One region of the Ruegeria sp. HKCCA5839 genome, then DNA from elsewhere that is predicted to be linked to it. Evidence: riboswitches for the same ligand, from Rfam matches in the RefSeq annotation. Region 1 holds a riboswitch; each other region holds the start of a gene.

Evidence for each region. Region 1 has a riboswitch for cobalamin ahead of GOV38_RS18750 (DUF1636 domain-containing protein). Riboswitches for the same ligand answer to the same signal wherever they lie in the genome.
Region 2: linked by a shared signal. The riboswitch ahead of GOV38_RS20925 (hypothetical protein) and the one ahead of GOV38_RS18750 (DUF1636 domain-containing protein) in region 1 are both predicted to bind cobalamin.
Region 3: linked by a shared signal. The riboswitch ahead of GOV38_RS14350 (energy-coupling factor ABC transporter permease) and the one ahead of GOV38_RS18750 (DUF1636 domain-containing protein) in region 1 are both predicted to bind cobalamin.

Annotation. Positions count from the first base shown of each region.
Region 1 covers NZ_WQIE01000008.1:95,614-105,662, reverse strand. The annotation lists gene GOV38_RS18790 (FAD-dependent oxidoreductase) at 1-529, shown strand, start outside; gene GOV38_RS18785 (DUF2783 domain-containing protein) at 534-743, shown strand; gene GOV38_RS18780 (DOPA 4,5-dioxygenase family protein) at 910-1,242, shown strand; gene GOV38_RS18775 (acyl-CoA synthetase) at 1,363-2,991, opposite strand; gene GOV38_RS18770 (aspartate aminotransferase family protein) at 3,212-4,603, shown strand; gene GOV38_RS18765 (iron ABC transporter permease) at 4,661-5,674, opposite strand; gene GOV38_RS18760 (ABC transporter substrate-binding protein) at 5,676-6,626, opposite strand; gene GOV38_RS18755 (ABC transporter ATP-binding protein) at 6,626-7,423, opposite strand; gene GOV38_RS18750 (DUF1636 domain-containing protein) at 7,420-7,776, opposite strand; cobalamin riboswitch at 7,878-8,084, opposite strand; gene GOV38_RS18745 (hypothetical protein) at 8,248-8,670, shown strand; gene GOV38_RS18740 (MoaD/ThiS family protein) at 8,687-8,932, opposite strand; gene GOV38_RS18735 (xanthine dehydrogenase family protein molybdopterin-binding subunit) at 8,925-10,049, opposite strand, start outside.
Region 2 covers NZ_WQIE01000013.1:51,435-61,483, reverse strand. The annotation lists gene GOV38_RS20980 (permease) at 1-626, shown strand, start outside; gene GOV38_RS20975 (hypothetical protein) at 665-1,054, opposite strand; gene GOV38_RS20970 (DUF1013 domain-containing protein) at 1,107-1,865, opposite strand; gene GOV38_RS20965 (ribonuclease T2) at 1,996-2,637, shown strand; gene GOV38_RS20960 (hypothetical protein) at 2,634-3,122, opposite strand; gene GOV38_RS20955 (helix-turn-helix transcriptional regulator) at 3,273-3,611, shown strand; gene GOV38_RS20950 (SRPBCC domain-containing protein) at 3,604-4,086, shown strand; gene recR (recombination mediator RecR) at 4,106-4,699, opposite strand; gene GOV38_RS20940 (YbaB/EbfC family nucleoid-associated protein) at 4,761-5,114, opposite strand; gene GOV38_RS20935 (DNA polymerase III subunit gamma/tau) at 5,335-7,089, opposite strand; gene GOV38_RS20930 (protein-tyrosine phosphatase family protein) at 7,231-7,719, shown strand; gene GOV38_RS20925 (hypothetical protein) at 7,721-8,128, opposite strand; cobalamin riboswitch at 8,217-8,439, opposite strand; gene GOV38_RS20920 (alpha/beta fold hydrolase) at 8,559-9,428, shown strand; RNA gene ffs (signal recognition particle sRNA small type) at 9,444-9,542, opposite strand; gene GOV38_RS20910 (bifunctional 2',3'-cyclic-nucleotide 2'-phosphodiesterase/3'-nucleotidase) at 9,582-10,049, opposite strand, start outside.
Region 3 covers NZ_WQIE01000005.1:71,771-81,819, forward strand. The annotation lists gene GOV38_RS14335 (hypothetical protein) at 133-612, opposite strand; gene GOV38_RS14340 (helix-turn-helix domain-containing protein) at 675-1,091, opposite strand; gene GOV38_RS14345 (cation transporter) at 1,165-1,800, shown strand; cobalamin riboswitch at 1,891-2,085, shown strand; gene GOV38_RS14350 (energy-coupling factor ABC transporter permease) at 2,133-2,810, shown strand; gene GOV38_RS14355 (hypothetical protein) at 3,286-3,627, opposite strand; gene GOV38_RS14360 (hypothetical protein) at 3,624-3,905, opposite strand; gene GOV38_RS14365 (hypothetical protein) at 3,932-4,345, opposite strand; gene GOV38_RS14370 (VOC family protein) at 4,609-5,160, shown strand; gene GOV38_RS14375 (hypothetical protein) at 5,189-5,704, opposite strand; gene GOV38_RS14380 (hypothetical protein) at 5,961-6,719, opposite strand; gene GOV38_RS14385 (hypothetical protein) at 6,745-7,425, opposite strand; gene GOV38_RS14390 (Bro-N domain-containing protein) at 8,942-9,250, opposite strand; gene GOV38_RS22485 (hypothetical protein) at 9,462-9,590, opposite strand; gene GOV38_RS14395 (hypothetical protein) at 9,674-9,913, opposite strand.

The sequences.
Region 1 (10,049 bases):
AGCGGCGGATGAAAATATCAGTGCCTCAACCCGGTCGACTGAGTTCATAACGCCGAAGTCCGATATGTCGCGCTTGCTTCGAGACGCAGTGCTGGATCTTAGTGCGCAATTCGAGTTTGCCCGCCCGCTGGTCAATTCCGGTCGTTTGAGCACGCCTTGCATCTATGACGGCTCTCCGCTGAATTCAGCTGATGGACTGAACGGCCCAAGTAACACCCGTCCCGGTGCCCCTTGCCCGGATGCGCCTGTGGGCGATGGCTTTCTGCTTTCGAAACTGAACCGGGGATTCAATTTGTTGACTATCGATGCCGATGCGCCTGATGAGCTTGAGGTTGACGGGGTGTCCGTAAAAAGAGTGGCCCTCTCGGTCAAAGATGATCCATCGCTCGCGTTGAAGCATCGATACTTGGGCGAAGCCACCAGCGCTGTCTATCTGATCCGACCGGACCAGCATATTGCCGCCCGCCGAGACAGCTATGAAGAAAACGCGTTCCGCCAAGCGATACTCCGCGCTTCGGGGAAGGAGTAGCGACATGACCGATCTAGTTTTGACACCTAATATCCCGCAGCCTGACGATTTCTATGCAGAGCTTGTCGCAACACATGAAAGCCTGAACAAAGAAGAAAGCGATGCGTTGAATGCGCGGCTGATCCTGGTGCTTGCCAACCATGTCGGAGACAATACGGTTTTGAAACAAGCGCTGGAGGCCGCTTCTCAGGGTGCGCGACACCCTCTGCGATAGCGTCGACACTAGGAATGAATACCGATTGCAACCTGCAGCCAAAGCTCAGGCATGTATTCGCGCAGCCCCATACACGCAGAACATGCACATACCCTGTGTGGTAGCATATGTTTTGCGCAAAACCTTCCGAAGCTATGGTCTGACCGAGTTACGAAAGGGGGCGCATATGCCTACGATTACCGGCTACCACGCACATGTCTATTTCGACGCTGACACACAAGAAACCGCACAGCAGGTCTGCGAAGAGGCCACCCGTCTGTTTCCTTCGGTTCAGATGGGTCGCCTGCACACGCGCAATGTTGGCCCTCATCCGCGTTGGAGTTGTCAACTGGGATTTCCGACCGAAGCCTTTGATCAGGTCTTTCCCTGGCTTATCCTCAACCGCAAAGGGCTGACGGTTTTCACCCATCCTGAAACCGGAGACCACCTCGCAGATCATCGCGACCGTTCGGTCTGGATGGGAGAGATGTTGGAGCTTGATCTTACGATCTTCGATTGAGCATAGATCAAGCCGTGCGCTTCGTTTGGATATACGACCATTTGGGGGCTCTGCCCCCGTTGCAGCAAGCTGCGCCTCCCCCGAGGTATTTCTGAACAGAAGAAGCTTGGCGGGTGCGCTCTAAGCCAGGTCTCGGGCCTTGTCGCGGAGCAGGAATTTCTGGATCTTACCGGTGGAGGTTTTGGGAAGCGGGCCAAAGACCACCGTTTTGGGAGCTTTGAAATGGGCCAGTTGATCGCGGCAAAAGGCAATAATGTCGGCCTCGTTGGTCTGTGCCTGTGGCTTTAGCTCGACAAAGGCGCAAGGCGTTTCACCCCATTTGTCATCCGGGCGCGCGACCACGGCAGCCTCCATGACGGCGGGGTGTTTATAAAGCGCGTCCTCAACCTCGACAGATGAGATATTCTCACCTCCCGAAATGATGATGTCCTTGGATCGGTCTTTCAAAGCGATATAGCCATCGGGATGCATCACACCCAGATCGCCCGAAGCGAACCAGCCGCCGTCAAAGGCTTTGTCGGTCGCTGCGGGGTTTTTGAGGTAACCCTTCATGACAATATTGCCCTGCATGAAGATCTCACCCATGGTTTCGCCATCCGCAGGCACCGGCTTCAGGGTCTCGGGGTCAGCGACCATCAGGCCCGACAGCGCCACATATTTCACCCCCTGACGAACCTTCAGCGCCGCGCGCTCCGGCGCGTCTTTGTCATTCCATTCGTCTTTCCATGCGCAGACAACCGAAGGACCATAGGTTTCGGTCAGGCCATAGACATGGGTGACGTCAACGCCCATCGCCTCCATCGCCTCGATAACCTTGGCCGGAGGCGGGGCACCGGCAGTCATCACCGTTATCTGCTGCTTGAAGTCTTTGAGGTGGTCGGGCGCATTGGCCAGCATGTTCAGCACGATGGGCGCCCCGCAGAAATGGCTGACGTTTTCTTTCCGGAAAGCTTGGTAAATGGGTTCATCACGCACTGCCCGCAGGCACACGGATGTGCCTGCATTGGCCGCCATGGTCCATGGAAAGCACCAGCCGTTGCAATGAAACATCGGCAGCGTCCAAAGATAGACCGAATGCTGTGGCATCCCCCAAGTCAGGATGTTTGACGTCGCGTTGAGAGCCGCCCCCCGGTGATGATAAACCACGCCTTTGGGATTGCCTGTTGTGCCCGAGGTATAGTTCAGCGTGATCGCGTCCCATTCATCTGTCGGCAGCGACCAGTCGTACTCGGGGTCGCCCTCGGCCAGCAGCGCCTCATAGGTCAGATCGCCGAGGGTTTCGCCGCCCGCAAAGCTGGGGTCTTCGATATCGATCACCAGAATATCGTGATCTACCTGGGTCAAAGCCGCTTTCACGGTAGACGAGAACTCCGGATCGACCAGCAGGACCTTGGCCTCGCCATGGTTGAGGATAAAGGCAATGATCGCCGCATCGAGCCTTGTGTTGATCGCGTTCAACACCGCCCCTGCCATGGGGACTGCGAAATGCGCCTCATATAGTTCGGGGATGTTGGCCGCGATGATCGAAACCGTATCGCCCCGACCGATCCCACGTGCAGCAAGTGCCCCAGCTAAGCGGCGGCAGCGGTCATAGGTTTGCGCCCATGTGTATCTGCGGTCGCCGTAAACCACAGAGGGATAGTTGGGGTAAACTGCGGCTGTCCTCTCGATATAGCTTAGCGGGGAAAGCGGGGTGTAATTTGCCGGTCTTTTGTCCAGATGCTGTTCATAGATATTTGTGGCGGTCATCCGATATTCCTCCCAAACGCGGCAGACTTGCGTATTGAGCACAGAGCTTACGCCAAAAGAAATGCGTAGGAATACGTGAATTGGCTACACTGGCGATATTCTATGGATTAATCTGGCCCTACTTCGCGAGTCTCATTCGCGTTGATCTGCGTCATCACGTCACCGCGCGCCCGTTTGGAACAGTTGATTCCCCGCGCGCCACACCCAGAAAGGACATGTCATGGACGGCACGTTCAACGAAAACGATATTTCGCGGGTGGTCGAAGCCGACCGCGCCCATGTCTGGCATCATCTGATCCAGCACAAGCCCTTTGAAACAAACGACCCGCGCATCATTGTCGAAGGCAAGGGCATGCGCGTATGGGACCAGAAAGGCAAAGAACATCTTGATGCGGTCTCGGGCGGTGTCTGGACCGTCAACGTCGGCTATGGCCGCGAGTCGATCTGCAAGGCCGTCTACGAACAGATGATGAAGCTGTGCTATTTCGCGCAGTCGGCCGGGTCGGTTCCGGGTTCGATCTTTGCAGAACGGCTGATCAGTAAAATGCCGGGAATGAGCCGTGTTTATTATATGAACTCGGGTTCTGAGGCGAATGAGAAAGCCTTCAAAATGGTGCGCCAGATCGCGCACAAGAAATACGGTGGCAAGAAAACCAAGATCCTGTACCGCGACCGCGACTATCATGGCTCTACCCTGGCCACGATGTCAGCAGGTGGGCAGAACGAGCGCAACGCGCAATATGGCCCCTTCGCACCCGATTTTGTCCGCGTTCCGCATTGCATGGAATACCGCAAGCATGAGCTGGACGGCGCACCCGAAGAGAACTTCGGCGAATGGGCGGCAGATCAAATCGAAGAGGTCATCCTGCGCGAAGGCCCCGACACCGTGGGTGCCCTGTGCCTCGAGCCGGTGACAGCGGGCGGAGGCGTGATCGAAGCGCCCGAAGGCTATTGGCCGCGTGTGCAAGAGATCTGCAAGAAATATGACATCTTGCTGCATATCGACGAGGTTGTTTGCGGTGTAGGTCGTACCGGCACCTGGTTCGGCTATCAGCACTATGGCATCGAGCCCGATTTCGTGACCATGGCTAAGGGTGTCGCCTCGGGCTATGCCGCGATTGCGTGTCTGGTGACCACCGAAGAGATCTTTGACATGTTCAAAGACAATGCGGACGATCCGATGAACTATTTCCGCGACATCTCGACCTTTGGCGGATGCACCGCCGGACCAACCGCTGCGATCGAGAACCTGAAGATCATCGAAGATGAAAACCTGCTGCAGAATTGCACCGTCATGGGCGAACGCCTGATGAGCAATCTTCAGGGCCTGATGGAAAAGCACGCGGTGATCGGCGATGTGCGCGGTAAAGGCCTGTTCCAAGGTGCCGAGTTGGTGGCAGATCGTTCGACCCGTGAGCCTGTGGACGAAAAGCTGGCGCAGGCGGTTGTGGCGGATTGCATGGCGCAAGGTGTGATCATCGGCGTCACCAACCGCTCGATCCCGGGCCGCAACAACACGCTGTGTTTCTCGCCTGCACTGATCGCAACCGCAGATGATATCGACCAGATCACCGATGCCGTCGACGGCGCGCTGGGGCGTGTGTTCAGCTAACCCTGCAACTGAAACCAAAGTCAGAAAGCCGGGCCCAGCGCCCGGCTTTTTTTGCATTCAGCGCATGGTGTTCCGGCTTTTGAACAGCAACAGAAATACAAAGACCGACCCCAATGAGGTCGTGACAATGCCGACCGGCAATTCCTGTGGAGACAACATAAGGCGGCTGAGGATATCTGATACGGTCAGCAACATGGCGCCGACCAAAGCTGCTGTCGGCAGCAATTGGCGATGCAGCGGGCCCACTATGCCCCGCGCGATATGGGGCACCATAAGACCCACAAACCCGATGACACCTGCAACGGAGACGAACATTGCCGTCGCCAAAGCGGCAACAAAGAACATCTTGAACCGAACCCCTTGCACCGGCACGCCCAGGGTGGCGGCGGTCAGATCTCCGGTCAGCAACGCATCCAGCCAGCGGCTGCGATAGAGGGAATAGGCCAGGATCAGACCCAGCCCTGCGCAAACCAAAGGAAACGTTTCCCACCGGGCCAGTCCCAGCCCGCCCAGCATCCAGAAAATCACTGAATGCGCCGCGCGGTTGTCGCCGGAAAAGATCAGATAGTTGGTGATTGCCGAAAACAGGAACGACACCGCCAGACCAGCCAAGATCAGCTTTTCCGGAGCGCTGGTGCGCAGGCCATGGACCAGTGCCAACACAATGCCCGAGGCCACAAGCCCGCCACAAAAGGCGGCCAGAGGCAGAGTCCAGATTCCCAGAATGTCGCCCGTAACGGTGATGACAAACACCGCGCCGGCCGCAGCACCTGAAGACAGACCAAACAGAAATGGATCGGCCAGATCGTTGCGCGTAGTTGTCTGAAGGACTACCCCCACGATGCCAAGCCCAGCTCCTATGACCGCGGCAAACAAAGCGCGGGGTAAGCGCAGGTCAAAGACAATGCGGTGCGTCGGCGACATCTCTGAATCAGAAAGTCCCGCACCTTGCCGGATTGCCGCCCAAACCTCGGAAACAGGAATGGGCGTGGTGCCATAGGCCGTAGACACCATCAAAAGGGCGGCCAATAAGACCACCCCCAAAGCAAAGACAAGGCCCGTGCGGGTCATGTCAGTTCAGGCTCGGGTGCATGGCCTTCGCCATTTTCGAGATCGCCTCGATATTTGCCGGTCCCGGTGTCAGCTCTTCATAACGCAGGCCGATCCAACGCGCGTTTTTCACCGCATCGACCTGCGACATGACCGGATGGTCCTGCAAAAACTTGAACGTATCCTCGGCGCCGTTGCCGGTTTGATAGTCCAACAGCACAAGAAATTCAGGATTCGAAGCAGCAACCGCCTCCCACGAGGTGCGACCCCAGCTGGTGTCGAGATCATGGGTCACGTTTTCACCACCCGCAGCAGTGATCATCGCGTCAGGAATGGCGAATTTACCGGCGGTGAACGGTGCGTCTGCAGGACCGTCCAAAAGGAAAACACGGGGTTTTTCCAAGTCGGCGGTCTGCGCCTCGATGGCGGCCAGTTGGTCTTTCCAGTCTGAAACCAGCGCCTCGGCCTTGTCCTCGACATGCATGACCTGCCCAAGCCGCAGCACATCGTCAAACAGCAGATCCATGCTGGCCTGCGGGCGATCATCGTGCAGATGCACACAGCTTTCGGTCAGGATCATGGTCTTGATGCCAAAAGGCGCCAAAGTGTCAGGCGTCACCTCACCACCCGGTCGCATGCCATAGTACCAACCGGCGAAAAACAGATCTGGCTCGGCCGCTACAAGGTTTTCGACAGTGGGGTATTTGGGCGCAAGCTCGGGGATGTCTCCGCGCTGCGCGTCAAAATCGGGGCTGGTCTTGTACCAACCGGTAATGCCAGTCAGACCCACGATCTTGTCCTGCAACCCAAGCGCAAAGGCCATATCGGTCATGTTCATGTCATGCACGACCAGCCGTTCGGGTTGCTTCTCAAAGACAAGCGGCTCACCGCAATTGTCGACGGTAACACCCTGCGCCACAGCGCTGGTGGCCATGCCGGTTGCAAGAAAAGCCGACCAGATCAGTCGTTTCATCAATTCGTCCTTTTGTTCGATATGGTAGTTTTGCGGATGTCGAGCGCGGGGATCACGCGGCCTTCGTACTGAAAACTCAGGTAATCCACGCCAAACGTGTCTTGAACATGATCCGAGGTCAGAACCTGATCGACAGGGCCAAACCCGGTCATGCGGGTCGATTTCATCAGTGCCACATGAGTGGCGAATTCCGGGATCAGCACCAGGTCATGTACGATCATGACAACCGTGATGCCCAACTGCGCCACCAGAGACAACATGCGCCCCTTGGCGTCTGGGTCCAGATGGTTGGTGGGCTCATCCAGAAACAGCAGCGACGGCTTTTGCGCCAACGCACGCGCGATATGTGCCCGCTGACGCTCTCCGCCTGACAGCATGGCCATGCGTTTCTCCGCCTGTCCTGCCAGCCCAGTCAAGTCCAGAATCCGGTTGATGTCTTCGGCATGTTCTGCGGCAGAACGATCCGCCCGGATGGGGATCTGACCCAATGCAATGTAATCGCGCAGCATCAAGCGCCCGTCTGGCAACTCTTGCTGGCCGACAACCGCAATGCTGCGCGCCCTATCCATCGCAGTCATGGATTTGAGGCTGCGCCCGCTCACATGCACATCGCCCAATGCCAAAGGCACCGCACCGCACAGCAAGTTCAACAATGTGGTCTTGCCAGCACCATTTGGCCCGGCAATGGCGAGGATGGCACCTTCCTCAAGCGCAAAAGTCACGTCCTGCAACAAAACATCACCGTTCAACGCGTAGTATTCCAGGTTCTCGGCAACCAGAAAGGCGGGTTGAGTCATTGCAGCACCTCCTCTCCGATCCGGGGTAGGCGGGCGAGCGTTTTGTGCAGCAGCGCCTTGGGCCTGTCGGTGGCCTTCGTCCAGCCATCTGCGCTGGCATGATATTGCCGTGCAAAGGTAAGCAGGGCGGCGATGTCATCATCGCTTTTGATATCACCAAAGAGATACTGCGCCTTGTCTGTGGCTTGAAACCCGACGGTGCATGGCCGCTCACAGCCAGCCATACAAGACACGTGCCGAATGGCGAAACCATTCGGCAAACTGCTGACCTCTGCAGCGATTTCGGCGCTTACCGCAGCTCCACCGTCACAGGTCGAGCAGATCAGAATGAAGTGATCAGGATTGGCAGTCATTTGCCGTCTCGCTTGTTGCCAAACGAGGACGGAAGGTATCAGTCGTATTGCTGCACGCTGAACGCGCCATCTTGACCTCCTTCCAGGGCACCCCGCCCCGGTGTGGTTGCATCAAAGATGGCAGGTCTCCTGACTTGCGGGTCATTGCTTGGCCGTCCTTCCCGATCCGATGGATCAGTGGCTGATTGGCTTTGCTCACCGCTTACAGTTGCGGGGGCAGTCACGGACTAGGTGGCTTCGTGCACCGCACCGTGTTCCCTTTTCATCCCTTGGGCGGACCCGCAGGAACCATCACAATCTGAGTGCCTGAGATCGCAAAACGCGTCAACCGGATTCGACAGGGCACAAAAATTTGATCCACCCGATCTCACAACAACCCGCCAGAGCGTGATCGGGGTTTATTGGGCGTCAGCGCGGGTCATCCCCACCTTTGTATCAAGCCCCCAAACTGGGCCGATGAAAGGAGACGTTATGACACGTTCAATTTCCAAATTACTTCCTGCCCTGGTTGCGCTAGTTGCCGGCTTCGGGCCGCATATGGCAACCGCGAATGACGCACACCATCCTCAAGGAGCGGTCTACAAGATCATTCAGGCAGGTAACGCTCATGTGCCTCAGCTCTCTTCGCCAGCTGTCCACAAGCATTATGCTTATGTTGCGCAAACGGCGAAAGCCAAACCGGCGGCGCCGGTTGTAAAGGTCAAGACACTCAAGAAAAAATCAGTTGGGAAGAAGTTCCTGTTCAAACATTATGGCTATAATCCGTACCAGCCTCGCAAGTTCCGCGGCCATAGCGGACATGTGATCAAGAAGAAACCCAAGCATCATGGCAAGGTACATCACAAGGGATTTCGCAATCAGCACTTTTTTGCGCCCCAGTACCGCTACCGCTGAAGCCAGAAAGGTCGGTTTAGCCCCCCCTTAGGCGCTGCATCAAGTAAACTTCAGCGCCTTCGGGCACTGGCTCGGACAGTCCCGAGGCGATGATCCGGCCATTGATCGCGATTGAGACGCCGGCATCTATAGGCGCCTGCAATTGGGGGTAGCGACGCACAAGCTCGCGCAATATTTCGCCCGTCGTCGTGGCGTCGACTTCGACAACCTGCTGGCCCCCGGTCAATGACCGGAGACCTGACCAAAGGTTGACTTCAACCATCCTGCTTCAGCGCCGCCAGAATACGCGGCGGTGACATGGGCAGCTGGCGCATCCGTACACCCGCTGCGTGCGATACCGCGTTGGCGATGGCCGCTAAGGGTGGCACGATCCCGGTTTCTCCGACACCGCGCACTCCGTAAGGGTGGCCAGGGTTCGGGACCTCGACAATCACGGTATCGATCATCGGAAGATCACTGGCGACAGGGATGCGGTAGTCCAGGAAGATCGAGTTCTGCAGGCGACCATCGTCGCCGTAGATATACTCTTCGTTCAGCGCCCAGCCGATACCTTGCGCAGCGCCCCCCTGATACTGGCCTTCCACATAAGCCGGGTGGATCGCCTTGCCCGCATCCTGGATAACGGTATAGCGAGACACGCTGGTTTTGCCGGTCTCGGGGTCAACCTCGGCGTCAACGATATGAATGCCAAAGGATACGCCTGCGCCCTCGGGTGTCGCCTCGAAATGGCCCGAAATCGGCCCGCCCGTCGAACCCATGTTGGCAGTGATCTCGGCCAGCGGCAAAGGATCGAAATCGCCCGCATTGGGGCCCGACGGAACCGCGCAGCCGTTTTCCCATTTGACTGCATCTACCGGGATGCCCCACTTGGCCGCTGCCCGTTCGCACAGTTTTTCGACCGCATGTTTTGCTGCCTTGATGGTCGCCAGACCCGACGCGTAAGTCACGCGTGAGCCGTGGCTGACATCATTGTATCCAAGGGTGGCGGTATCCGCGATGGTCACCCGGATATTCTCGTAAGGGATGCCCAGAACCTCGGCCGCCATCAGCGCCATCGACGCGCGTGATCCGCCGATATCGGGCGTGCCCACCATGACCTGAGCCGAACCATCCTCGGACAAGGCGAGCGACACACTGGTTTCGCCGCCATGGTTGAACCAGAACCCGCAAGAAATCCCGCGTCCCTGCCCCGGCTTCAGAGGTGCCGAGTAATGCGGATGCGCCTTCGCGGCCTCTAATGATTCAACCAGACCGATCTGTTCATAGGTCGGGCCATAGCTGGCCTTGGTGCCCTCATGGGCTGCGTTTTTCAGGCGGACATCGATGGGATCAAGATCCAGTTTCTTGCACAGTTCGTCGATCACCGATTCAACAGCAAA
Region 2 (10,049 bases), on a different contig from region 1:
CACCAACGCTGCTGATCACAGCGGGCGCATTGGGCTGGCCGTTTGCGATTGGCAAAGCCGTCGCTGCGGTGGCCCTGGGCCTGTTTGGCGGGTTTGCCGTGCGGGCGCTGATGCGGGCCGGGGCGTTTTCCCAGCCTTTGCGGAACTACAAGCCGGCGGGATGTTGCGGTTGCGGCCCCAAGCTGGACGACAAACCCGTTTGGACATTCTGGAAAGACCCGGACCGCCGTCAGCGATTTCGCTCGGAGTTCGTCCAAAACGGCCTGTTTCTGCTCAAGTGGCTGGCATTGGCTTATGTGCTCGAGGCGTTGCTGGTCAGCTATGTCCCGGCAGATCTGATCGCGCGCGTCGTTGGCGGAGAAGGTGTTGGCCCGATTGTCGTGGCTGCGCTTGTGGGGATGCCGGCCTATCTGAATTCCTATGTGGCTCCGCCGCTGCTGGCCGGTTTGATAGAGCAGGGCATGACCGCGGGCGCCGCGATGGCCTTTATGTTGGCGGGTGCCGTCAGCTCGATCCCGGCGATGGCAGCGGTTTGGTCGCTGGTCAAGCCGCGCGTCTTTGCCACCTATCTGGCTCTGGGTGTTGGTGGCGCGATCCTTGCGGGTATCGTGTTTCAGATGGTTTAAAAAAAACCGCCTGGGCAATTCCGGGCGGTTTTCAAGGATCAACTCGATCCGCAGAGCCGTGGCAGTTTCAGCCGATACCGCGCCTCGCCGCTTTCAACATAAACGCGTTTTTCAACGCAGGCATCAGATCCCACGCTCTGCGAGATCTGCGCATCTGTTGAGGTGAGCGAGACAGCCGACCCATCCGGCAGACGGACTGACGCAACCACACCGTTCCGCAGATCACCGTTGATCGCCGTTGCCGACAGGACCGGCACGGTTAGAAACGCTTCGTGCTCATGCTCTCCGTCGTCGCCCACAAGAACGATCACCGAAACAATAACGACCATGACCAAGGCACCGGCCAGAGCCAACCCCCAGGTCTTGAGGAAAGCATAGATCGAAACTGCGCGGTGCGGGCCGAAAACTGCGGACAAAACGTTCAGCATGGGATTCCCAAAGCAAGCGCCCCGGGCCTGTCAGGCCGGGGCTGTTCCAGGATCAGGGGCGAAACTCGTCTTCTTCTTCGTCCGCCTCGCCACCTTTGGGCAGGTTGAAGAAGCTGTCCGCATCAACAACCTCTTCTTCTTTTTCCTCAGCTGGCTCATCGGTCAACGAGAAAGTTTCCAGCCCTTCAATTGCCGACGGGATCTTGGGTGCTGCATCCATATCCAGTGACTGTTCGGTGGACACCAGCTTGCGGCGTTCATCATCACTCATGACCTTGCCTTCAGCCGCTTGTTTGGCTGCGGCTTTCTGAACGGCTGTATCCAGCTCGGACTGTTTGCACAGGCCCAAGGCAACCGGATCGATCGGTTGCATATTGGCGATGTTCCAGTGGGTGCGCTCGCGGATCGACTGGATGGTCGGCTTGGTGGTGCCGACCAGTTTGGCGATCTGACCGTCGCTCAGCTCGGGGTGGAACTTGACCAGCCACAGGATCGAGTTCGGGCGGTCCTGACGCTTTGACAGAGGCGTATAACGCGGACCACGGCGTTTTTCCTCACCCGCTGCCGACGGGTTGAATTTGAGCTTGAGCTTGTGCAGCGGGTTGTTCTGCGCTGCATCAATCTCTTCCTGAGTCAGCTGATTGTTGGAAATCGGGTCGAATCCTTTAACGCCCGCAGCCACATCGCCATCCGCGATGCCCTGCACCTCCAACTCGTGCATTCCTACGAAATCCGCGATCTGCTTGAAGCTGATCGTGGTGTTATCCACCAGCCATACGGCGGTTGCCTTGGCCATCAGGGGTTTTGCCATCAGCCCGTCTCCTATACATACATCTGTCCCGTCGCCGGAATTCGGCGGCCCCGTGGCTTTGGGGCAGGTTTCCGTTGTCGGGGAACTTGGGGCTTGTATAGTCGCGTCAGGTTAAGAAGGAAAGAGGCGAATGCGCCAAGGAATTTTGGGGCTGGTTTTGTTGGTGCTGGGCGCGATATCCGCTTGGGCCGAGGGCGAAAAGGCCGGAGAGTTTGACTATTATGTCCTCGCGCTCAGCTGGTCACCCAACTGGTGCGCGCGCGAAGGTGATGCGCGCGGATCAGATCAATGTGATGAACGTCATGACCACGGATGGATCTTGCACGGGCTCTGGCCACAGTTTCACCAAGGCTGGCCCTCTTATTGCCGCACGCCCGAGGCACCGCCCTCACGCTCGATGACTCGCGCGATGGAGGATATCCAGGGCAGTGCGGGCTTGGCCTGGCATCAATGGAAGAAACACGGCACATGTTCAGGCCTCTCCGCACCTGACTATTTCGCTCTGTCGCGCGAAGCTTACGATCAGGTGAGCCGCCCAGACGTGTTCCGCAAGCTGGATGCTGCCGTCAAACTGCCCGCATCTGTAGTGGAAGAGGCGTTTCTGAAAGCCAACCCCGGGTTAGAGCGTGACATGATCACGGTCACCTGCAAACAGGGCTATATCGCCGAAGCGCGCCTATGCCTGTCCCGCACGCTTGATCCGGTGCCCTGCGGCCGCGACGTGATCCGGGACTGCACGGCGAAAGACGCGCTGTTCGACCCGATTCGTTAAAGCTTCTTGTTCTGACAGTCCCGCGCATAGTCCAATGCTTTGGCGGTTCCCTTTAGATCAATGGCCATCACCGTCTGACCTTCGGGGTTGAACACTGTCAGCGTCTTATTCTGCGCAATCGCCGTCACGAACGCCCGGTCTGTAAAAAACACAGTCGCGCCCGGCACGTCCCGGTCATTGAACCCAATCGCTGTTGCGTCATAGCTTTTGCCGTCCAGCTCAAACCGGATCGGATAGCGCTCGCCCTGCTGTATGTCGCCCCAGGCTTTGTTGTAGACGGCGAAATACCCACGATTGTCCAAAGCATCATAGCCCAACCGCACGACCGAAAGATCCTGATAGACCGTCTGGATCAGGCACCCATTCCCGAGCGCGGGATCCATCATGATGTTCCAGCCTTCGACAAAGCCTTTGTCGACAAGGTTCTGCGCAAGGGCAGAGGTGGCGGTGAAGGCGGCGAGGGTGAGGGCGACAAAACGGGTCATCAAACTGTTCCGGGGCAAAGACGATACAAGATCTTTCTATCTTCAAAGCTGTTCAGTCCAAAGGGAAATTCGAGAGTTGGTGCGTTGGCCATCTTAATCGGGTTTAATTTACCCATTGATTAATTAACCAATAGGTTTATTAATGAGCCTATGACTGAAGACGAAAAACTGGACTTCGCCTTTGCGGCACTTGCCCATCCCGCCAGACGCGCGATGCTGGCGCGATTGGCCCAAGGCGAAGCGACTGTCAAAGAGCTGGCAGAGCCGTTTGACGTCAGCATGCCAGCGATCTCAAAACATTTGCGTGTGCTGGAAGGAGCGGGCTTGATCGAACGCTCGCGCAACGCGCAGTTCCGTCCTTGCCGGTTGAATACAGACCCGCTGAAATCGATCGCAAACTGGACTGACCAGTACCGTCACATCTGGGAAGTTCGCTTTGAGGCCATGGAAAAATTACTGAGCGAAATGAAGGATTTGAAAGATGGATGATTCTGAAAAATGGGTGCGGATCGTGCACGAGTTCCAAGCGCCCATGGCGCTGGTCTGGCGGATGTGGACCGATCCTGCACTGTTCCAGAAGTGGTATGGCCCTATGGGGTTCTCCGTGCCAACAGCAGAGATTGATTTGCGTGTCGGTGGGGTACGAAAGATCTGCATGGAAATGAAAACGCCGGAAAAAACCATGAGGATGTGGTTTACTGGGGTCTACAAGGAAATCACCGAGCCGTCTCGATTGGTCTATACCGAAAGCATGTGTGATGAGACTGGAAACATCCTGTCGCCCAAAGACATGGGAATGCCAGAAGGCCATCCGGACATAACCGAGGTTATTGTGGATTTACGAGAATTAGACGGCAGAACGCAGATGACCATGGTGCATCGTGGCGTCCCCGCGGGCAGCGCTGGCGAAGGTGGCTGGAAACAGGCGTTCGAGAAACTGGAGGTCGTATTGGCGAAAGGATGATCTAATCCAAGGAATAAGGTTAGATCTCTTTCCGCGCCCTCAGCGCCGCCGTGATCGTCCCGTCATCCAGATAATCCAGCTCACCCCCAATCGGCACACCCTGTGCCAGTGACGTCAGGCGCACCTGGCCTTCAAGCTGGTCGGCGATGTAATGCGCAGTGGTCTGTCCGTCGATTGTGGCGTTCAGCGCCAGGATGATTTCGGTGATCCCTTCCGCCAACACACGGTCCCGCAGGCGTGGGATGCGCAGTTCGTCCGGGCCGACCCCGTCCAGTGCTGACAACGTGCCACCCAGTACATGGTAGCGGCCTTTGAAAACGCCCGCGCGTTCCATCGCCCAAAGATCGGCCACGTCCTCGACCACGCATAGCTCTCCGGTTGCGCGGGCCTCATCGTCGCAGATATCGCAGATGTCGGACGTTCCAACATTGCCGCAGTTCAGACACTCGCGGGCGGTAACGGCAACCTGCTGCATTGCGTCCGAGAGCGGTGTCAGCAGCAGGGCGCGTTTGCGGATCAGGTGCAGGACAGCGCGGCGGGCGGAACGGGGGCCAAGGCCCGGCAGTTTCGCCATCAGGTCGATCAGGTTATCAATGTCGCTGTTAGAGCTCACGGCCTGTCCTGTCTGACGCCGGAGGGAGCCTCTGGCGGGAGTATATTTGAAAAGATGAAGATCAGAAGGGCAGTTTGATATCCGCCGGCAGCCCCATGCTTTCGGTCAGTTTGGCCATTTCTGATTGCGCGCGTTCGGCGGCTTTGGTCTGGGCGTCCTTGATGGCGGCCAGGATCAGATCTTCGACCACTTCCTTGTCGTCGCCATTGAATATCGACGGATCAATGTCGAGCCCCTTGAGCTCTCCCTTGGCAGTGGCAGTGGCCTTGACCAGACCGGCCCCGGATTCGCCAACAACCATCAAAGTGTTCAGCTCTTCCTGCATTTCCGTCATCTTGGTCTGCAAGTCCTGCGCGGATTTCATCATCTTGGCCATATCGCCCAGGCCGCCAAGCCCTCCGAGTCCTTTGAGCATCGGTAATCTCCTTTAACTGGTTTGACGCTTAAATACGAAGGGCGTCGGTGTGGCACAAGGGGCAGGAATGCTCCCGCCGGTCGTCGAGGTCTTTGGCAAGACCTTTCCTCCCGTTGGGCCCGGCAGCGCGGGCTTTGCCCGCGCTGCCGGGCCCAAGTCCGCTCTGGGGTATCGGCGTCAGCCGATGGCCCGTGGCGGGCGCGGGAGTTTTGCCTTTATCTTAGTCCTCCTCGAACGGGTCCCATTCGTCCTCGACCTCGGGCAGGGCTTCGGTTTCGATCTGGGCTGCGCGTTGCTCGGGGGTTTCGATTTTGGTGATCCGTGCTTTTGGGAACTGTTCCAAGACAGCCTGAACCAGCGGGTGCGCCTTTGCCTTGGCTTTCAGAGCCAGATCGGCGGCGTCGCGGGTTTCTCCGATCGTGGGGGCTTCGCCGTCCGAGACAATCGAGACGGCCCAGCGGTTCCCGGTCCAGCGCTGCAGCGCAGATCCCAGCCGCGCGGCCAGGTCTGACGGCGCTTGTTCGGCGGGTGTAAACTCGATCCGGCCGGGCTGGTAGGACACCAGACGCACGCCGTTTTCCACTTCGACCAACAGTTTTACGTCCCGGTTGCTGCGGATCAGTTCGACGACGTGGTTGAAGGTTGGATAGCGTGCCAGGGCGGTGGCGGGGTCCTGGGCCAGCGCAGCGGAAGGCCCCCCGGCGGGGCCGCGCGCGGCCATGGCAGGTTGCGCAATGGCCTGTGTCGGAGCAGCGTCAGGCGCTCGGGTTGGCACGCCGCCACCCGGTCCGCCATTCGGTGGCGGGGCAGGCATGTCCTGCAACCGTTTCACCAGCTCTTCCGGGCTGGGCAGGTCGGCCACATGGGTCAGACGGATCACCGCCATTTCCGCGGCCATCATGGCGTTGGGTGCAGCCGAAACCTCTTCAAGCGCTTTCAGCAACATCTGCCACATCCGGGTCAGCACCCGCATCGGTAGCGCCTGGGCCATTTGCTGACCCCGGGCGCGTTCGTCGGGGGATACTGTTGGGTCTTCGGCAGCGTCGGGGGTGATTTTCACGACCGAGACCCAGTGGGTAATTTCCGCCAGATCGCGCAGAACTGCCAGCGGATCTGCCCCTTCGGCATATTGGCTGCCCAGCTCGGTCAGCGCCCCTGCCGCGTCGCCGCGCAGGATCATATCCATCAGATCCAGCACCCGGCCCCGGTCGGCCAGACCCAACATAGCGCGCACCTGGTCGGCGCTGGTTTCCCCCGCGCCGTGGCTGATCGCCTGGTCCAGCAATGACGTGGCATCGCGGGCTGAACCTTCGGCAGCGCGGGTGATCAGCGCCAGCGCGTCGTCGGCGATCTGGGCGCCTTCGGCATCCGCGATCCGGCGCAGCAGCGCGATCATGTCCTCGGGTTCGATCCGTCGCAGGTCAAAGCGCTGGCATCGCGACAGAACGGTCACCGGGACTTTGCGGATCTCGGTGGTGGCAAAGATGAACTTCACATGTTCGGGCGGTTCTTCGAGCGTCTTGAGCAGCGCGTTGAACGCGCTGGTCGACAGCATGTGAACCTCGTCGATGATATAGATCTTGTACCGCGCGCTGGCGGCGCGATAGCGGACACTGTCGATGATCTCGCGAATATCATTCACACCGGTGCGACTTGCGGCATCCATCTCAATCACATCGACATGGCGGCCTTCCATGATGGCCTGACAGTGTTCGCATTGACCGCAGGGTTCCGTTGTAGGTCCACCCGTGCCGTCAGGACCGATGCAATTCATACCCTTGGCGATGATCCGGGCCGTTGTGGTTTTCCCCGTTCCCCGAATGCCGGTCATGACAAAGGCCTGGGCAATCCGGTCTGCCTCGAACGCGTTTTTCAGCGTGCGGACCATGGCGTCTTGCCCAACCAGATCGGCAAAGGTTTCCGGGCGATATTTGCGGGCGAGAACCTGATAGGCAGGGCTTGGCGTGTCGGTCATGTTGTCTCTGACGGATTCGAGTTCCGATGCAGCGTAGAGCGACCTGCTCGTCGCGTCCACCACGAGGGCGCGAATTTCGTTTTGGATTTGGCTTGGCTTGGTTACACCGCTGAGGCACAGAGGCGCCGAAGGACACGAGACATGAGTGGATTTCAGATTTACAGTCTGACTGTGGGCGATGGGCAGTTGGCATTGTGCCCATTGCCGGGGCGCGATGGCAATTACGAAGCTGATCTATGTGCGATTGCGGCTTGGGCGCCGGATCTGGTGATCACTTTGACGACTGCCGAAGAATTGGCCCAGCTGGGGGCCTCGGCGTTGGGGCGCGACGTTGAGAATATCGGTGCGAAGTGGGTCCATTTCCCGATTGCCGATTTCGGCACGCCCGAGGATGACGCACAGTCGACGTGGGAAGATGTCAGAGCTCTGGGCCTGTGCCAGCTGTCTGGCGGCGGCCGGGTTCTGGTGCATTGTCGTGGCGGCTGCGGGCGGTCTGGGATGGTGGTGCTGCGGTTGATGATTGATAGCGGCGAAGCGCCGGTAGAGGCGTTGGCACGGCTCAGAAAAACCCGCGTTTGCGCTGTGGAAACTCAAGGACAGATGGACTGGGCGATGGGCCGTCAAGGCTGAGCTAGATCGAGGCCTGCTCGGCAGCCTGCGCCGCCATTGGCGCGGCGTTGGTGGTGACCTGCAACATGGCGCATGGCGCCTTGACCAAGGCGTCTGCGGGCATCGAAGTTACTTTGCACGAGAACATCAAGTCAGCGAACTGTTCCAGAGTCTCGTTTTCTGTCCGGGGATCAGCGTCACAAAAAATTCGAACCTGCTTTGGTCGGGCCAGATATCGTGCGGTGCACCCTTCGGCGCAATGGGTCAGCTGTGCGTGGCCGTCAACTTCGAACCCATCTGTTGTAACAGGTTGGGCCGTTGACATCGCCTGGGTTATCGCGCGCGCCAATTGCGCCAGCGCCGGGCAGGGTTTGCCAGTGCGCTGGCAAAGAGTGGCCGAAAATTGGTGAGTTTTTGTGTTCCAGATCATACCGCGCCCTCCGCGCAATGAGCAGGGGCGACGATCAGGAACACTTGGCTTCCGACAAGCAGGCCCGCCCGGACACCCCGCCCGAGTTTCGGTTTCAATTCTTGATGGCAGGTCTCCTGACTTGCGGGTTATCGCTTTGCCGACCTTCCCAGCCTTGCGGCCAGTGGCTTTTCGACATTGCTCTCCGCCTACAGTTGCGGGGGCAGTCTCGGATTTGGGCTGTTCCGATCGGATCGGATTGGCCCGCACCGCGTTCCCTTTTCATCCCGACCCCAAACCGGGGTGCGAGAACCATCACACAACCGCTAGCGTTCGGGGTGGGGCGCTGTCAAGCGGACGTTTGGTCATGCGCGCTGCGGCTTGACAGTGATGGTCGAGCTGGGCGCATATTAATTCTGAACTGATTGGTTCAGTGTGGGCGGGTGACACTATGCGAGATGACCAGCATATTATCGAAACCGAGGATTTTTGGATTCCGTCACAGGGCGGAAACCTGTCGGCGCGGCTGTACAAACCAGTCATCGAGCCGGAAATTGTGGTGACTCTGAACAGTGCAACCGGAGTTCCGCGCGACTACTACCAGCATTTCGCACTCTGGCTGGCGCTTGAGCATGGTATGGCTTGTCTGACCTATGATTATAGCGGCTTTGGGCAGTCGCTGACCGGGCGCATTCAGGATGCAACTGTTACCATGGCCGATTGGGCCTTGGTGGATATACCGGCAGCGCGTGCAGAACTGCGCCGTCGCTATCCGCAGGCCCAGCATTGGACCATAGGGCATTCCATCGGTGGAATGTTAGGCCCGGTTCAGCCGGATGTGGCGCAGATCGACCGGCTGATTTGCGTGAACTCGGGGCTTGTGACCTTTACCGACCATCCCTGGCCCTACCGTGCCTTGGCTGGGTTGTTCTGGTACGGGCATGCACCACTGCTTGCGCGTATGTTGGGGTATCTGCCCGGCAGGGCGGTTGGGTTTGGCCCGGACCTGCCGGCGGCGGTTTATTGGCAATGGCGCCGATGGTGCACGGCTCCGCGCAATTATGCGCCTGAAATCGGTGCGTCCTTGCCCGATGTCACCTGGGATTCGACCTCAGGCACAGTCGACCTGGTGACTTTCACGGACGATCAGATGGTCCCACCGCAAGCCGTTTGGCGGCTGGCCGAGCTGTTCGGACCTGACGCGCAACGCCATCTGATCGACCCGAAGGACCATGGCTTGCAATCAGTGGGCCATATCGGGGCTTTCGCGCGGCGCAACGCAGCCATCTGGCCGCAGCTTATCGCACAGCAAGGTGTCTAGAAAGGTTGTGGAAGTAAGTGAGAGGTTGGACATCGACCCAAGCGGGGCTCGTTGTGGCTGCTTCCTTCCGGACCTGACCAGGTTGGCGAGGCGCTCGCCCGCGCCAACCTCTCGACCCTGGATATAAGCAAGCACCGTCGGATTCGCAACCCATCAGAGCGTCAATGCGATCCGCAGGAAACCCTGCGCATCGGTCCCCAGTATCTCTGGCGCGTATGGGTCAAGCTCGTCGATATGCGCCAAAGCTCTTGGTCCGGTTTCCAGGATCGCTTTGGCACCACCCAGATTGCTGAAGCCAAAGGGATTTTCGGCGTGTTCCAAAGGATCTATCTGGCTGCTTTCAGCCAAATAGTCCCGCAAAACGCTTTGGATGCTGCAGGATGGAAGGTCGAGTTTGCGTGCATCGGTCACGGCGTTGAAATTTCCACCACCATTGACGCGATAGTTGTTGGTAGCGACGACGAATTCCGCTGCATCGTCAACAGGTCGCGCTTGCCAGCGCAAATTTCGGACCCGGCGGGCCTCTGGATCTGAAAGATGCCCATCCGCCCGATAACGCGCCGGTTGGCTGAGGTCGATTTCATAGGTCAGTCCATGAATGACATCAAAGTTGTGACCCGC
Region 3 (10,049 bases), on a different contig from region 1:
TTGAACGTCGCCTTGAGCGGCCTTGCGGTAAGCCTCAATCACCTTCCTGATGAGCGCTCCCCGCTTGGGTAATACGCAAAGTCAGCTATGCGGACGGAGCTGCCATACGAAGTCTCTGCATCAATGACCGCTTCAAGAGCTTTCCGGCTGCCAAAGCTGAACGACATTGCCCTCAGGATCAACAATGTCTTGAACAAGGTTCTGACGGAACTTCCATTGCTTCATATCTGGAACCGGCCTGCCACCGATCTCTGGCAGTATTTCGAGCACATCAGCAATGGAAATGGTGCTGATTATTGGTTTCATAGGCGTGCCGGAACGCACCACTGGGGGGTCTTCGATGACAATTTGTGGTGCAATTGTCTGTGGAACCTGCAGAATTATGAGTTCGGTATCGGCATTCGAGATGGCCGCAAATTCACCGTCGATCCCGTCGGTCTGTTTGCCGCCAATCGCGAGATAGAAAGCACGCAGTTTTTTCAAGTCTTTTGCGTACAATACGGCACCTTTGAGCATTGCAAAATACCTCCAGAGCCTTGCGTAGCAGACATTGGCCGACGTTGCAGCATCGGTGAATTCGGGCTCGCTCAGGACCTTCGCCGCATGACTCATCAAGGTCTGCGGGGCGGGCAAAGCTCCAATTCGCTACGTCAACGCCAAAGTCTGATTTCGGGTTAATGCTCGTGATTGCAAAGCTTGTGATCCGCTAGAGAAGCCAGAACATAGCAGTCTTCCGACACGCCATCGCCGTCACAACCCTTGGAAATCCGAACCAGCTCTTTTTCAAGTGACCTTAGCCGTTTGATCTTGGCCCTGACTTCGGAAAGCTGTGAGATGGCGATATCCGTCGCGGCTTGGCATGAACGATCTGGGTGGCATTGAAGCTCGATCAGTTCCGAAATCGCCTCAATCGAGAAGCCAAGGTCACGCGCATGCTTGATGAAGCTAAGGCGTTCCAACCCAGCCGCATCATAGCGCCGTTGGTTGCCTTCAGTGCGTTCTGGTGCGGAAAGCAGGCCCATCTCTTCGTAATAGCGGATGGTCGGAATCTTGACCGCTGTGCGCTTGGACAGGTCACCAATCGAAAACATCAAATTACCTCTTGAACCTCTAGCCACTAGAGAAACTACACTATGCTAAAGACAGATTCAAAGAGGTTTCCTTATGTCAGGATGTTGCGGACACGACGCGAAGTTTGACGGCGTTTCAGATGATTACAAAAGGCGATTGTGGATCGTCATTGCACTCAATGCCACGATGTTTGTGGTCGAGATGACCGCCGGGCATTATGCGAAGTCTCAGGCACTACAGGCCGACGCACTCGACTTCTTGGGGGATGCCCTCACCTATGGCATTTCTCTGGCTGTAATAGGCGCTTCAATCCGAGCGCGAACAAATGCTGCCCTAGCCAAAGGCCTCAGCCTTTTTCTGATGGGTTCATGGGTATTCGGGTCGACCGTATATCGGGTGTTCTACGTCGGCGTTCCTGAGGCTGAAATCATGGGAATGGTGGGGTTCCTTGCACTGCTTACAAACCTTGCCAGTGTTCTTCTGCTCGTCAGGTACAAAGATGGAGACGCGAATGTCCGCTCCGTCTGGCTTTGTTCCCGCAATGATGCCATCGGGAACGTGGCAGTGATGTTTGCCGCTCTCGGCGTTTGGGGCACAGCCACAGGATGGCCTGACCTAATCGTAGCGACGATCATGGCGGGTTTGTTTTTGTCATCATCTGTACAAATCGTGCGCCAAGCTCTGGCGGAGCGGCGTGATAGCAAGCTCCATCAACAGGTTAGTGCCTAACGGAATGAAACTCCTGACGCCAAATTGAGCCAGAGCCAGGATATTGTTTTGTCAGGCGTCAGCGTTTTGATTGACTCGTCGGGAAAGCGCGTGAATAGGATGCGATGCGGTGGTCGGGATGGTTCGTTCCGACTGAAAAGGGAACGAGGTGAGAATCCTCGGCTGCCCCTGCAACTGTAAGCGGTGAGCAAACCCGGAATTGCACCACTGACACACTGTGTTGGGAAGGCTCGGGAGCGCGTTGAGTCGCAAGCCAGGAGACCTGCCGCTAGAGCAACCGCCGAGTTTCTCGGCATCAAATGTCGTCAGGAAGGACGGCAAGGAGACTGAATATGCATATTGAACCGGGCGTCGTAGACGGCGCGAAAATGGTGTTTGCCTACGGAACGGCCGCCGCCGCCGCTGGTTATTCCCTCAAGCTGGTGGCCGACGATTTGAAGTCGCACTCGGTGATTTCATTCGGGGTACGCAGTGTGCTGGCTGTGGCTACGGTGTTTTTGTTCTTCGAGGTGTTCCCGCACTTTGCGGTTGGCATCTCTGAGGTGCACTTCATATTGGGAACCACGATACTGCTGCTGCTTGGTGCGGGACCCGCAGCAATAGGTCTTGCGGGTGGGCTTTTTGTCCAAGGTGCTTTGTTTGCGCCGAGCGACATGCCCATGTACTTCGTGAACGTGACAACGCTGTTGTTCCCGCTGTTCCTCATCGACGCCTTGGCAAAACGCATCATCCCTGAGCAAAAAGCCTACGTCGATTGTAGCTACGGCGAAGTATTCAAGCTTTCACTTGCTTACCAAGGTGGTGTGATTGCTTGGGTGGCATTCTGGGCGTTTTATGGCCAAGGCTTCGGAGCCGAGAACATGGCCGCCGTTGGAAGCTTCGGCGCAGCTTACCTGTTGGTGGTTCTGGTTGAACCCATTGCTGACCTGGCAGTGTTGGCTGGCGCGAAGCTTCTTCGTGACAGCAAGCAAAGCGGTGTGTTTACGCGTCGGCTATACCACCCGGCTTGAGTCTAACAATCAGGGCGGCTCCAGTAGCTGCGGGCCGCCTAAATCCGATGCTGCGCAAACACTTGGTGAGCCGCCGAAGTCGATTGCAGGTACGGCAGCACATCTTCACCAAAGCCATCTCTCATAACCGGGTCCAACATCGGATACCTGACTTTCGCAGCTTCGCAGCAACTTGATGGGTTTGGGCTCGGAGCGGTCATTGAGTTGTTCTTTGCGGATGCGTTGCTGGTCAGATAAGTGCCCTTGCCCGACGAAAAAGGAAGGGGCCTAAGCAGCTCCCTCTAAGTTCTCTCTAGGTCACTCTCTCAGCAAAACCTCGAACATCCGACGCCCCACCAGCATTCGCCGGGAACAACTCACGGTTCCGCCTTACGTGAGCCTTTCCTCAGCGCGACCCGCGTCGAACACTGAGTTGAATGCGGGGGCTACTGTTGGGTTGGCGACCAGCTTATCGATGGCCTCTTGGGGGATTACTTCAAACTCTGCCATTCGGTGCGTCCTTGGTTATCCCGAGCAACCCATCGATCTGCGACAGTTGTGTTCGGAGCTTGGTTTTCATGACCCTGCGGGCATGTTCGAACGGAACGATCTCTGCACCGAGAATGTGGTTTGATTTTGCTTGAAAGCCCCGAGCAGAACTCAGGTCAAACGTCCAAGCGCCCGGACGGTCGGTGTAGACGGCTCCTGACGGTTGTTGGAGAACGTAGGCTGCGCCCGAAGTGCCTGCGGTCAACACCTCACAGTAGGCTGCGGAGAGGTTCTCTCGGAGACGCATCAGGTCAAGTTGCAAGTGACCCTCGTACTTTGAGTTGCTCATTTCAGTTCCTCCGGCATAGTCAGCCCGCTACTTCTTGCGACCCTGCGGATGTCGGTGGATATGAAGGCGTAGGTCTTGTTTAGGATGGCTACGATCTCAGCCCGCTCGCCGTATCCTGGCTTGATCATCTGGTTCGGGTGGGCTGTCTCGATCTGTTCAGCCTCGTCTCGCATTTCTTGGGCAATCTGACGGATACCTGCGAGGATCGAGAGGGTGCGCTTCCAGCTTTCGGTCTCGTCGGTCAGTGGTCCTGGTGTGGGGTTGGTCTTTGATGTCATGTTGTTGGTCCTTTGGTTATGCGGTGTCACTGAGCCGCTGGGTTGAACATTGAGTGCTGCTGAAAGATCGCGCGGGCATCCCGAAAGAACTCGGCTTTGCCAAGCGTTGTCCCTTTCGACCGGCGCAACATGTCCCGCCAGATCGGCAGTTGCGTGTTGGGGTCGAATGGGTCATCGGTCAGATGCTCAAGGGCGATCACTGCGGACTGGTCATAGCGATGCCGGGTGCGGCGTCCTTGGAGACGCATGAGCATGTCACCGATCTTTCGGTCGATCACCTCGTCACGGCGTTTGGAAACCATGTTCTCGGCCTTGGTCATCGGAGCGGATGCCTTGGCGATTGCGTCGAGGTCTGCCTTGTGCTGGCGAGTTCTTCCGTGCAGCGGTGTGTGCTTTTGGTAGTGACGTTTGGCGTCACCAATTGTGATAGCGTTGGCCATATTTGGAGTCCTTTGTGGAAACCCTCAGAACCCTCAAAACAGCATTTCCCTACCGACCCCTGCGGTGGGTCGATTTTAGCCTCAGAAAAGCTAATGAAATCAATGGATCACGGGAGGTGATTTGGGGAGTCGAGGGATGTTGATGGGGAGGCTTTCGGTAGTACGGAAGCTGCAACCTGAAAACGTGCGGTTGCTATCGTGGTTTGCTTGCGGACTTAATGGTTGGGTGAGACGCGAACTCATCAAAGGGGAGGAAACTCAACATGCGCAAGTTACAGGCACAGGGCATTCACCACATTACCCTGACAGGTGCAGACCGGCAGACATCAATAGATTTCTGGGAGGGTCTTCTCGGGTTTTCGCTTATCTTTGATCAACCAAACTTGGATGATCATTCACAGGGTCACTTGTACTTCGCTGCCGGAAACGGTCAGACGATCACCGTGTTCACTAATGAAGATCGAAAGCCGTCCGGCAGATTGCTCGAGGATCAAGTCGGCGCGGTTCATCATCTAGCATTTGCTGTGTCCCGTTCGGTCCTCATGCAAGTTGAGGAGCGGTTGGATGAAAGGGGCATCAAGCACACTCCGATCAAAGACCGAGGCTTCATGAACTCGATCTATTTTCACGACCCGCTGGGCTTGAGGATCGAACTTGCGAGTTACCGGTTTGAGCCACCCGAAGGAGCAACTCACGGTGACGTTCTGGCTGAAGCTCACAGGCTTCGTGTGGAACGTGGTGACCTGGCGATAGCCGATGTTCACCTAGCGGATGCGATCGAGAACATTGTCTCGGAGCGAACCCCGAGGATGTAGTTTTACTTTTTGTCGTTCTTTGGCGTCATCAACCGCCAATCGTCATCGCTTCTATGCTGTCGAGACGTGCTTCAAGTTCAGCCTCAGCAACTTCGGTTTGCTCGTGCCCTGCAAAGGTGAACTTCTCGAGGCTCTCATCGATCTCGAGTGCGACACCGAGTGTATCCGCGAGTTTCTGATAGAAGGCTTCAAGTGCGTCACGTTGGGCGGTCGTGATGGTCTCAGAGAACTTGCCGGTCTCGCGATCCCTACCCCCGACTAAGCCGATTTGGATATTGTGCGGCTTGTAGATATCGCGCCCCATTGCACCAATCGACAGAGGGTGACGGCATATCTCAACAGTGCCATCGACCTGTACCAAGTAGTGCCAGCCGATACCGAAACGACCGGTCTTGGCATGTTCAACATCGATCAATGCGGCGTTAATACGTGGATCGGCTGGGTGATGGGTGTACCTGACGAAGATGCCGGTGGTTTTCTCGCGGTGCACCGTGGGGAACATCGTGGTCCGCAAGTATGTGTCGGCCCGTTTTAACTTGAGCATAGTTGCCTTGTCCTGTTTTCACTCGGTTTTCCCAAGCAATGAGTTCACCCTTGGTCAACCGACCGGTGCCGGTGGGAGACCAACCGTCCTCGATGAGATCGACGGTTGCGTACCAGTAATCCGGGTCAGCGCAGGCACGGGGTTGGATACGGTTCAGGACAATCTCGATATCGGTGTCCCAAACCATGTCGATTAAACTGGTCATGTCTTTGTCATTCGTTCTGGCGATGGTAGCGAGCCATCACCAAACAGAAGGTCAATGACCAAGTTGCTCGCGGATGTGCCGGGCGAACTCGGTCCACGTAATCCCATCGGCGCGACCTGCCGCTCGGTCCACCGCGAACTGGCGAACGCAGCGGTCAACACCGGGGTGCGTGTCTGATGCCTGTTTCAAGAAGTCGAAGCCATCTTGCCCAAGTTCCCGCAGCGCACTCTGAGTTGCTGCCTGGGTGATCGTATTCTGGACATTTGCGAACATGGCTTGGGTGTCGCCGGGTACATCGATTTCGGATAGCGACCCGTCAGCAAGACCGCGCATGGTTTCGGTGGCTTGGTCGATAGTCATACCGGACAGGGCAATCTGACCGAATGCTGCTTCGTAGGTCTGAGCCTCTTCCATCGACATGATGCTGTCGTCGAGCGATGTGTTCAGACCATCGATCACACCGTCGAGCTCTTGGTGGCCCGTGTCGCTACCTTGCGTTTGCTCTGAGTTCGGCTCTTCCTGGTGTTCTTGTGCGGCTCGTTTGGCTGCACCGTATGACAACTGTTCGTCGAACGCAGTGTTCAGATAACCAAGCTCTCTTGCCTGCTTAACGGTTAGCTCCATGCCACCGACCTCCATTAGGTCGTTGTCGTTGAGGTCATTCGGCGAGTGAACTTCGCGGTTGAAACCGCCAGTTCGCACGTTGACGCCGCCGCTCGAGTAGTCTGCGCTCGAAGCATAACCTTTCGACGAGGGCATAGATTGTTCGATTGCGCCATCGCTTCCGAAAGTTACTCTTTCTACTGTCATCGTTCTTCGGTCCTTTAACTGAATATTAGGCCAAGCCGAGTTCGATCTCGGCAAGTTCTTGGGGGGTTGGTGGGTTTTCGACAAATGGCAGGCCGTCGATTGCTTTGCCTTCATCAAGGCTCATCAGGTGTACCGGGCAGAGCTTCGAGATTGCCTCGACCGAGTATCCGCGAAGTCGAATGCGGGAATACGCAAGGATGAGACGCAGCTTCGTGTCATCGTCCAAGTCCCTTTCGTGTATCTGCGACAGCGCGGAGACTTGTCCGTCCCTTGCGCATAGTTCTAGGAAGGCCACGCCGACGGCGCTTTCCTTTACTTTGTTGCTCATCTTTCGTGTCCCTCGGGGTTTTGCGTTGCTGCGTTCATCGAGTTCTGCCTCGAGTATCTCGACCTTGTTCTTCCAACGAGCGAGCATCTCTTCGGCCTTGATAGTCTCGCGTTGCTCAGGGGTGAGTTCGGCCTGCCTAATCCCATGAGCTTCGGCACAGGATGGGCAGTTGTATTCATCACCGAACGGAGCCGGGAACTTCACACCGCACGAGATGCAAGACTTGTAGTTGATCCTGCGGTTCTCAGCGATGCAACGACCGCACCGCGAGGCTTTGGGTTTGTGGGTTTCGTGTGCTTCACCGCAGGCGTTGCAGGTCTTGAGGTACATCTGCCGGGGTGGCTTCTTGGGTTTCGCTCTACGCTTCGCCGGGGGCATATCGGGAGGTCCTTACCTGTCAAACAGCCAGCTTGGGTCTGGCATCGGGGGCGCTATAGATTTGGGTTGGGGTGACGATCGGGGTTGCAGACCGGAGACCGGGTCGAGGCCCTCGGGCCACTCACCTTTGATCAATCCCGAAGATCGGCGGATTGCCTTGTGGTATCGAGAGGGTATCTTTGAGGACCTCGGCAGGACGTGGTCAAACAGGCTATCACCGAGGAAGTCGGTACGCATTGAACGGATCGGCACAGAGACCGGTGGATGTGCATCACCAGAGGCGAGGAGACGACCGTAGGTGGTCACGATCAGTGCTCGGAGGTCTCCATCAGTTCGACGTAGACCGATCTTCTCAGCGGCCTTGTGTGCGTGTGTGCCAACAATGGCAAAGTCAGCATAGGTTAGACGGTACTTCGAATATCGAACATCGCCGGTCGGCACCTCATCCTTCTGACCGGGAGGGACACAGAGACCTTGGCGACCCATGAACGTGCCACCCGCTACAAATACGTTGTAACGATGACCAGTATCGAGGAACTCTCGAGCGAGCGTGTAGTGAACGAAAGCCCTGACGATCACTGACGGGTTCGGTTCATACCGTCTACCGACCAATAGATGCGGCAACCTTGTTCTTGCGCGACCGTATCTCAGCGGAGGCATTCGGTAGGCTGGACGGTCGAGCCAATCACCGACCCGATGGCGTGTACCTCGAGCAAACCTCACGGCTTCAATGACCTCTGATTGTGTCGGCTCAATGTGTTTCAATACCGTCCGAGCAACTGTGCTGATCGCGCCGCCTGGAACATAACCACCGAGGGGAACGCCACGGTTCTCGACCACCAACCGACATCGGGAACACAAGCCCCATCGCTGGGAGAGACGCTGGGTATGCTCATAGGCTGGTAATAGGTTGTCGCATGTAGCTGAGGCGCAGACGTTCATTGTGGCCTCGCTGGATGCTATTAATGGGTTGTACGTAGGGATTACTTCGGGGGTCTCTGCGAAACAGTCACCAAGGAACAGAGACCCCCATCAACCCGCCCATGCGCCAAGCTGACAACAGACAACACGGGCGGAGTGAAACGGTTAAAGGTCCCACTAGCTCGACCACTCGATACACGCGGGGTGTACTTTGAGGGGAGCCGTGTGAGACTTGAACCACCATCGACCAAGGACCAAGATCGATGCGGTATAGGGATTAGGATTGATGGTTATCGGTGATGGACATTCACCGGACGTACACAGACGGGGAACTGTGAAGCCTTGAGAGGAACCTGATCGTGTAACTATTGGTAAATCTGTTGGTATCTGTTCTCTATAAGGGGGCAGTAATTCCAACCCATTGATTTACAACGAGGTGTACCTAGCGAGTCATCGACCGGTGATGATCATCATCAATCATCCATGTTGAGGAGATACCGAGGGTGAACTTGAGGTTTACTCTAGGAGGTACACTAGAGGTATAGCTTTCGCTTCTTCTCTCTCATAAGGGTGCAGTAATTCAGAACCCCTTGTTTCATTGAGTTTCCCGCACACCCGCTTTCTCCTCACCAGCGATGTACCCTCTGTCCTTACGGATCGACGGTAGGACAACCTGAGTGACCCAATTTTGGAACGCACGGGCCTCTGGTTTGTTGGATCGCATGATGATCTTGTAGAGACCGCTCTCAGAGATCAGCTTGTTTGGACGGGCGCGGCCTTGTGTGAGTTTGAAATTTCTAACTTCGGTTTCATCAAGGTTAGTCGTGGCGTTCGTCACACTCCCAATGGTGAGAACTTCTGTCACGTCCTTGGCGACGAACCACGGGTTCCCGTCGATCTCCACGACGCGGATGGGGTTGACTTAGCTGACCCTCGACCTTCGCTTTTTGCCCCCGTGAACCGTTGATTTCGTTGGGAAATAAACCTCCAAAATCAGGGTTAAGCTAGGGTGACCTACAAAGTGTTGATTTAGAGGTTATTGGAGCCTCGCCCAGCAGCCCACCAGCCGAGACGTTTTGGGTTCATTCAGAAGGATGCAGTTATTGCCTGTTTGCTCACTGCGGTAACCCCATGTGACGAGCGACTGTGAGCAGGTCATCGATCTTGCGTTGCAAATCCCTGTACTCCTCATCCCCTACGAGCCCATCCCGATCCACCTTCTCCATGACGCTCTTCTGCGTCATGTGGATTGCAGCGTCGAAGGCGAAAGCTTGTACTTGGAGTGTTGAGGAGAAGTGCTTCAAGTCCAACTTGCGGCGGGTGCTACTCATACGCGGAACACCTCCGGTGGGCGGGTGCCTGAGTTGGCATTGGTGCTACCAGTCACCATGACAGCTTTGGTTGCCCTCAGGAGCAACGAGAGCGGCAACCGTTTCCAGAAGTTGACTGCCAGTTTCTCGGGGGTTTCTTCACGGAACGCGTGGTTGTCGCCATGGGTCAGTTCGTGAATGCGCTGCTCGAGGATGTCTTGAACTTGCTCGAGGTCTCTACGTGTTTGGTTGTCCATTCCGACGCTTCCTTTTTCGTGGTTGAGATACGGATAGATAAGGGACCCAGACTCTCGAAGTCAACGATTAAATTGTTTATTTTCATATAGTTACGATGCGTGAGGCCTTGCGATATCGTATGTTTTCGAAGCGCCC